Regions from separate parts of the Bradyrhizobium sp. USDA 4454 genome, predicted to be linked through region 2. Evidence: riboswitches for the same ligand, from Rfam matches in the RefSeq annotation. Region 2 holds a riboswitch; the other holds the start of a gene.
The links. Region 2 has a riboswitch for cobalamin ahead of ACVIW0_RS24005 (DUF1636 family protein). Riboswitches for the same ligand answer to the same signal wherever they lie in the genome.
Positions count from the first base shown of each region.

Region 1 (4,162 bases), 2.9 Mb from region 2:
ATGTCGCCATCCTCGTAATACTCGTCGTCCTGCTTCGATACAGGCGGCGGAGGCACCTTCGACTTGTCGTCAGTCTTCTCTTTGCTCTTGGCGCCGTCCTTGCTCATCCTTCCGGCCTTGGCCATCGGTTTCCCCTGCGCGGATCAAATCTTGTGCCGGAATTCTATCCCAGTTTGCGGGCACTCGTCATGTGAGGAAAGGGTGTGGTGGGCTCACATCCCGCCACACTCTCTCTTGTTTAAGCATGATCTTTTCGGAAAACCGGTCCCCACTTTTCCGGATCATGCTTTAAAACGTCGCGCCGGCCCTGACCATGTAGGTGCGGCCGGGCAGCGGGTAGGCCGAGAAGCGGCCTTCCGTGAACGTGCTTGCGATGGCGTAGTCGTAATACAGCGCGTTGAACAGGTTGTTGACGCTGAGTGACCAGAAGAAGCGGTCGACCTGTCCGCTCAGCTTGATATCGGCGGTGGCGTTGCCGGGGATTTTTGCTCTGGGTGTTGGCCTGGTCGTTGTCCATGATGCGCGAGCTCCAGGCCCGCACCGTAGCGTCGAACACCAGATAATTCTGCCAGATATTCCAGGTCACGCCGAGATTGCCGGTCGTGCGTGACACCAGCGGCACGTCGTTGCCGGCCCAGATGCCTTCGCGAAACACCGCGCGGGCGATCGCCATGCCGCCGCGCAAGGTGACGGTGTCGCTAACCTTGAGTGACGTGCTGGTCTCGGAGCCGTAGCGGCGGGTCGGATCGAGGTTGACGTTGTAGAACAGCACCGGATTGAAATGGATCTCGTTATCGAGATCCATCAGATAGATGCTGGTCTGGACCTGAAAGCGATCGGTCTTGACCCGGAAGCCGGCTTCGACGTCTTCAGATGTTTGCGTCTTGAGCTGAAAATTCTGCGGGATCGGGGCGAATGTCACCGGATCGAAGGCCGGCCCCGACGCAACGCGCTCGTCGACATCGGGCGTGCGGAAGGCGCGCGCAGCGCGGCCGAACACCGAGAAAATATTGGTGAAGCGATGCTCGACGCCGACATGCAATGCGTATTGCGTCTCGTTGCTGTCGAAGGGCGCGGCCTGGGTGTCGAAGGCGAACGGCGCATTCGGATCGTAGCGATCGCGCGCCGAGACGCTGGTATTCTGCACGCGCGCGCCATAGGAAAAATCGGTGGTCGGCAGCAGGCCGAGCGTGTGCTGCCAATAGCCGGCCACGCTCTGCTGCCCGATGTTGTAGACGTGGGTGGGGTCGACGCCCTGATAGGCGCCGCGGGCCTCGCGGAATGTCGAATCGTAGTAGTCGATGCCGGTCAGGATCGTGGACGGCATGCCCAGCATCATGGTCTTGGCGCTGAGCCGCGGGGTCAGCGACCAGGTCTGCAACGCCGCGTCATTGTAGGTCGAGGCGAAGCTGATGGTCGGCACTGTGCCGAAGAAGCCGCTCTGCGTCTCGCGCTGCCGCCAGCCGCCGTCGACGATCAGGTCGACGCCGTTCACCAGTGTTTTGGTGAAGCCGGTCGTGACGCTCGCGGTTTGCTGGTTGGCGTAGTCGAACGGCGTCGCCGCGCCGCGACGATCGGTCAGCAGCTCGTTGACGCCGATCGACGGATCGACCAGCCGTCCGCCGGGCAGGCCGAGCTTCTGGTCGCTCCCGGTGACGGTGAGGAAGGCGGTCAAATCTGATGCCGTGTAGTTGACGGTGCCGATGGCGTTGCGCTGATCGAGCGCATTGTTGACGCGGTAGCCGTCGGACTTGATGCCGTTGCCGTAGAACGAGGTCGACCATGGCCCTGCACTCAGCGCGGCGGAGACCGCGGCCATCCGGGTGTTGAACGAGCCAACTCCGGCTTCGGCGCGCATCGTGGCCGGCGGACCACCGGCGCCGGTTTTGGTGATGATGTTGACCACGCCGCCAACTGCGTTGTCACCGTACAGCACTGCGCCGCTGTTGCCGCGCGTGATCTCGATCCGCTCGATCGAATCGAGCGGGATCGTGGTGAGATCGAAGCCGGCCTTGTCCACGTCGTTGAGGCGGCGGCCGTTGAGCAGGAACAGCGTGTTGTCGGTCGCAAACGCGCCGAAGCCGCGCAGGTCGACCGAGGTCTTGGCGCCGTTCGGCCCGCCATAGGGGGTTTGCAACTGCACGCCCGGCACCTGCGCGAGGATCTCGGGCAGCGATTGCGACGGCGAATGCGCGATGTCATCGGCCGTGATCACGGTCGAGGAGGAGCCGACGATGCCGGCGAATTGGCGGCCGCCGCTGCTGCCGCCGGTGCCTGTGGCCGTGCCGGCTCCAGCCGAGCTCGATCCGGCGCCGCTACCCGCATGGCTGCTCTGGGTGGTGCCCGGCGCCGGGCGCCGCGGGGCCGGGGTCTCGTCAGCGGGCGGTTTGGCGCGGGTAACGTTCTGGTCACCGGATCGGCTGACTTCGATCGCCGGCAGCTGATCGGGAACGGGCGCCTGCTGCGCCCGCGCCGTTGAGACGATGATCGTCGGCAAGATCATCGTCGACGCGAGCAGAAGCGCGCGGCGCCGATCGGGTGGGAAGGAAAACATGGACGAGACCTCGGCAACGTCAGTGGCACGTCACCGCGAAGCAGCCTCACCGTCGTGCTTGCCGCATCAGGTGAAGCTCATGCCTGTACTCCCCGACCGGCATCCTCGCGTGTGACCACGGCTGACGGCAGGTCTCCTGGCTCGCGGGTCGTTACCCTTCGTCGCCTTCCCAGGACCGAGATTCCCAGTGGCCTGTGACGAAGGATTCACCGCATACAGTTGCGGGGGCAGCCGCGGCGTTGGGGAAGTTTCCCCGTACCGCATTCCCTTTTCATCTCATGAAAGAACCGTCATGGTCATCTAGGGTTCGGCTGCGCAGCAAAGTCAATCCGGCGGAAGTCGGGCACCGGCCGCACGGCCACGGTTTTTGTCGGGTGTCGCTTGTCTGCCACGGCGATCGCTGTAAGAGCATGGATGAGATGAGCGTGCAGGATTTTGCCTTGGCGGCCGAGGTCGCGGCGCGGCGGCGGTGGGGCGCCACCGCGGCGCTGCTCGCGCTCGTGCTGCTGCTGTGCGTGGTCTCGCTCGGCATCGGGCCGGTGCGGCTGCCGCCGCTCGCGGTGATCGAGGCGCTGTTCGGGGGCGACAGCGACGTCGCGCAGGTGATCGTGCGCGAGATCCGGCTGCCGCGCACCATTCTGGCATTCGCGATCGGCGGCATTCTCGGACTGTCGGGCGCGGCGCTGCAGGGCCTGCTGCGCAATCCGCTGGCCTCGCCGTCGCTGTTCGGCGCGCCGCAATCGGCGGCGTTCGGCGCGGTGCTGGTGATCGCGCTCGGCCTCGCCGATGTGCGGTCCTACGCGCTGCCGGTGGTGGCGATCATCGCCGCCTTCGGCTCGGTTTTCGCGCTGCTCGCGATCGCCGGCCGCAATGCCGGGCTGTTGATCCTGATTCTTGCCGGGCTTGCGATCTCGAGCTTCGCGGGAGCTGCGACCGCGCTGGTGATGAATCTCTCCAGCAATCCCTTCGTGGTGCTGGAGATCGCGTTCTGGCTGCTCGGCTCGCTGGAGGACCGCAGCTTCCAGCATGTCACGCTGGCGCTGCCCTTCATCGTCGCGGGCGCGGCGATCCTGCTCAGCCAGGCGAGCGCCTTCCGCGCGCTGACGCTCGGCGAGGAGGCCGCGCAGAGCCTCGGCCTCGATGTCGGACGGCTGCGGCTCTTGGTGATCACGGGCGTGGCGCTCGGTGTCGGCGGCGCGGTCGCGGTGACCGGCACGATCGGCTTCATCGGCCTCGTCGCGCCGCATCTGATGCGCCCCGTGATCGGGCACGATCCGGCGCGGCTCTTGGTACCGAGCGCGCTGACCGGCTCGGCGCTGCTGCTCGCGGCCGATATCGCGGTGCGCATGATCCCCTCGACCACGGATATCAAGGTTGGCGTGCTGACCTCGATCATTGGCGTGCCGTTCTTCCTTTACCTGATCATGCGCGAGCGCCGCGCGCTCGGTGGAGGCGTGGCATGACGCTGCTCTCCGCCACCGCGCTCAATGCCTCGCTCGGCAGCCGCAAGGTGCTGCACGATATCTCGCTGTCGCTCGCTGCCGGCCATCTGGTCGCGCTGGTTGGACCGAACGGCGCCGGCAAGACCACGCTGCTGCGCGCGCTCGC
Region 1 covers NZ_JBTRCN010000001.1:8,049,783-8,053,944, reverse strand. The annotation lists gene ACVIW0_RS37530 (hypothetical protein) at 1-125, opposite strand, end outside; partial or broken gene ACVIW0_RS37525 (TonB-dependent receptor) at 289-2,554, opposite strand; cobalamin riboswitch at 2,664-2,861, opposite strand; gene ACVIW0_RS37520 (FecCD family ABC transporter permease) at 2,974-4,017, shown strand; gene ACVIW0_RS37515 (ABC transporter ATP-binding protein) at 4,014-4,162, shown strand, end outside.
Region 1: linked by a shared signal. The riboswitch ahead of ACVIW0_RS37525 (TonB-dependent receptor) and the one ahead of ACVIW0_RS24005 (DUF1636 family protein) in region 2 are both predicted to bind cobalamin.

Region 2 (4,162 bases):
CTTGCGCGCCTCGCCGAGCCCGAGCGCATCTTCGGCCGGCAGCTCGCCGGCGCGAGCGAACCACGGCAGCACGCCAAAGCCACGCCACGCGGTGCGGGCTCCGATCAGGCGGTAGCCGTCGTCGAACAGCGAGGGATCGCCGCGGAATTTGTTGATGACGAAACCTCGGATCATCGCGGCGTCGTCGGGATCGATCACCGTCTTGATGCCGACCAGCTGCGCGATCACGCCGCCGCGGTCGATGTCACCGACCAGCACCACGGGGACATCAGCCTGGCGCGCAAAGCCCATATTGGCGATATCGGACTTGCGCAAATTGACCTCGGCCGGGCTGCCGGCGCCCTCGACCAGCACCAGGTCGGCGCGATCCTTCAGACGCCCAAAACTCTCCAGCACCGCGCCCATCAGCGACGGCTTCATGGCGGCATATTCCCGCGCGCGGGCGGTCGCGATGCGCTTGCCGTGCACGATGATCTGGGCGCCGACATCGGTTTCCGGCTTCAGCAGCACCGGGTTCATATCGGTGTGCGGCTCGACGCCAGCGGCGAGCGCCTGCAAGGCCTGCGCGCGTCCGATCTCGCCGCCGTCGACGGTGACGGCCGCGTTGTTGGACATGTTCTGCGGCTTGAACGGCAGCACGCACAGGCCGCGTCGCGTGGCAGCGCGCGCGAGGCCGGCGACGATGAGCGACTTGCCCACATCCGAGCCGGCTCCCTGGATCATCAATGCGCGCGCCATGGTGCTGCCTGTCAGAATTCGACGCCCGGCTGCGCCTTGATGCCGGAGCGGAACGGATGCTTCACCAGCGTCATCTCGGTAACGAGATCGGCAATCTCGATCAATTCGTCCTTGGCGTTGCGTCCGGTGAGCACGACATGCGTCATCGGCGGCTTCGACGTCGTGAGATACTCGACGACATCATCGATCGCGAGATAGTCGTAACGCAGCGCGATGTTGATCTCGTCGAGCACCACCATCCGCAGGTTCGGATCTGCGATCAGCTGCTTGGCCTTTTCCCAGCCCGCTTGGGCGGCCGCGATGTCGCGGGCGCGATCCTGCGTCTCCCAGGTAAAACCTTCGCCCATAGCGTGGAATTGACAGAGATCGCCGAAATGCCCGGTCAGCAGGCGGCGCTCGCCGGTATCCCACGCGCCCTTGATGAACTGCACCACGGCGCAGGGAAAGCCGTGCGCCACGCAGCGCAGGATCATGCCGAAGGCGGAGGACGATTTTCCCTTGCCGGCGCCGGTATGAACGATGATCAGGCCCTTCTCGCCGCTCTTGGTCGCCATGATCTTGTCGCGGGCGACCTTCTTTTTCGCCATCTTGGATGCGTGGCGCGCGTCCAGCGACGTCTCGCTGCTGACGATCTCGTCTTCGGCCCCGTTTCCTTCAGACGTCATGGCGTTCCTTCGGCTTGACAAGTTCGAGCCGCGGACGAATGGTGGGCCCGCGTTGGTTCCTGTCCTATGACAGGCGAAGAGGGAATGCGATAGGGCTCAAGTCGGGCCTGAAAAGCAGCCGCCCCCGCGACCGTGACCGGAGAGATGCCCAAAGCCACTGATTCCCCAAAGGGATCGGGAAGGCGGGGATCGAAGGGAGAAATCCTGCTCCGCAAGCCGGGAGACCTGCCAGCGCAGCAGTTGTGAGACCGGCGGACGGGGTGTTCCGCGACGGGGAACGGGCCTGTTCACATCAGGCTCGTGTGCCTCATCGCTTCCCGTGTCAATCCAGGAAGGGCGATGAGCGTTACACTTCATGTCTGTATCACCTGCCGCGCCGGCCAGACGCTGGGCGAAGGTGAGACCGCGCCCGGCGCGCGCCTGCACGCCGCGCTGGTCGAGGCCGGCGTGCCCGATGACGTCAATCTGGTTCCCGTCGAATGTCTGTCAGCGTGCAGCCAGGGCTGCTCGGTCGCGCTCAGCGCGCCGGGGCGGTGGTCCTATGTCTATGGCCGCTTGTCCGAAGCCAATGCCAGGGATGTGATCGCCGGCGCCGCTGCCTATGCCGCGGCGCCCGACGGCATCGTGCCGTGGCGCAGCCGTCCCGAAATCTTTCGCAAGCAATCGCTTGCCCGCATTCCACCTCTTCCCGTCGTGCCGGAGGCCGCCGAATGACTACTCTCGCCAAGGTTCCGGTCACGGTCGTGACCGGCTTTCTCGGATCCGGCAAGACGACGCTGATCCAGCACCTGATCCGCAATGCCAACGGCAAGAAGCTCGCGGTGCTGGTCAACGAATTCGGCAGCGAAGGTGTCGACGGCGACATCCTGAAGGCGTGCGCCGACGCCAATTGCCCGACCGAGAACATCGTCGAGCTCGCCAATGGCTGCATCTGCTGCACGGTCGCCGATGATTTCATCCCGGCGATGGAGCAGTTGCTGGCGCGTCCCGTGCGGCCCGATCACATCGTGATCGAGACATCGGGCCTTGCGTTGCCGAAGCCGTTGCTCAAGGCGTTCGACTGGCCGGAGATCCGCTCGCGGATCACGGTCGACGGCGTGATCGCGCTGGCCGATGCCGAGGCCGTTGCCGCCGGCCGCTTTGCGCCTGATGTGGCCGCGGTCGACGCGCAGCGCGCCGCCGACGACAATCTCGACCATGAGACGCCGCTGTCGGAGGTGTTCGAGGACCAGATCGCCTGTGCCGATATCGTGCTGCTGACCAAGGCCGATCTCGCCGGAGCGGAGGGGATCAAGGCGGCAAAAGAAGTGATCGCGGCCGAGATGACGCGCGAGGTGCCGATGCTGCCCATTGTCGACGGCGCCATCGATGCCCGCGTGATCCTCGGGCTCGAGGCTGCGGCGGAAGAGGACCTAGCATCACGGCCCTCGCATCACGACGGTGAGGACGAACACGAGCACGACGATTTCAATTCGGTGGTGATCGATCTTCCGGAGGTTACGGATATCGATGCGCTGCTGGCCTCGATCAAGGGGCTGGCGCGCGAGCAGAACGTGCTGCGCGCCAAGGGCTACATCGCGGTCGAGGGCAAGCCGATGCGGTTGCTGGTGCAATCGGTCGGCGAGCGGGTGCGGCATCAGTTCGACATGCCCTGGGGCGTGCGGCCGCGGCAGTCGAAGCTGGTTGTGATCGGCGAACACGGCGATATCGATGAAGCCGCAATCAGGGCACGGCTTGGTGTCTGATGCACGTCGTCTTTCGCGAGAGCCGCGGCCTTGAAGAGACCGCGACACCAAGGGACCTCGGCCAGGATCCGGCCGATCTCGTGGTGTTGTCGTTCTCCGACAGCGATCTCGCGGCGTTTGCGGCCGGCTGGCGGCGCGGCCGCGCCGCGCTGCCGTCGCTGCGGCTCGCCAATCTCGCGGAGCTGCGCCATCCGCTGTCCGTCGACACCTATCTCGAGCGGACGCTCTCGCACGCGCGCGGCATCCTGATCCGGCTGATCGGCGGCGAGCCGTATTGGTCATACGGTCTGGCCGCGGTGCACCGTCTCGCGAGGGAACGCGGCATCGCCCTGGTGGTGCTGCCGGCGGACGGACGCGACGATCTGCGGCTTGATGAATTTTCGACGCTGCCGGTCTCGACGCTGCGTCGCCTGAAAGTGCTGTGCGACAAGGGCGGCCCCGTTGCCGCGCAGGCCGTGATCGCGCAACTGGCGCTGGCGTCCGGGCTCTATGCCGGACCTATTGTCGGTGAAATCGATCTTCCCGAGATCGGCGTCTACGATTCCGGGCGCGGTGCGGTCGCGGCGCTGCCTGCATCGGATGGCCGGCCGCTTGTGCTGGTGACTTTCTATCGTTCGTATCTGGCGGCCGGCGACACCGCGCCGGTCGATGCGCTGATCGATGCGTTGCGGGCGAAGGGATTCGATGCCCACGGCGTCTTCGTCACTTCGCTGAAGGCGGCTGGCGTCGCCGATTCGCTGCGCGCTCAGTTCGCGCAGCGCCCGCCGGCCGCCATCGTCAATGCGACTGCGTTCTCCGCGGCGGGCGACGACGGCTCAACGCCGTTCGATGCGGCCTCGTGCCCGGTGTTTCAGGTCGCCCTGTCCACGGCGCGGCGCGAGGATTGGGCGGAGTCGCTGCGCGGTCTGTCGCCCGGCGACCTCGCGATGCATGCGGTGCTGCCGGAGGTCGACGGCCGCTTGTTTGCCGGCGTCGTGAGCTTCAAGTCGCCGGGCGAGCGTGATCCCGAGTTGC
Region 2 covers NZ_JBTRCN010000001.1:5,131,045-5,135,206, reverse strand. The annotation lists gene ACVIW0_RS24015 (cobyric acid synthase) at 1-738, opposite strand, end outside; gene cobO (cob(I)yrinic acid a,c-diamide adenosyltransferase) at 750-1,403, opposite strand; cobalamin riboswitch at 1,440-1,650, shown strand; gene ACVIW0_RS24005 (DUF1636 family protein) at 1,743-2,117, shown strand; gene cobW (cobalamin biosynthesis protein CobW) at 2,114-3,148, shown strand; gene cobN (cobaltochelatase subunit CobN) at 3,148-4,162, shown strand, end outside.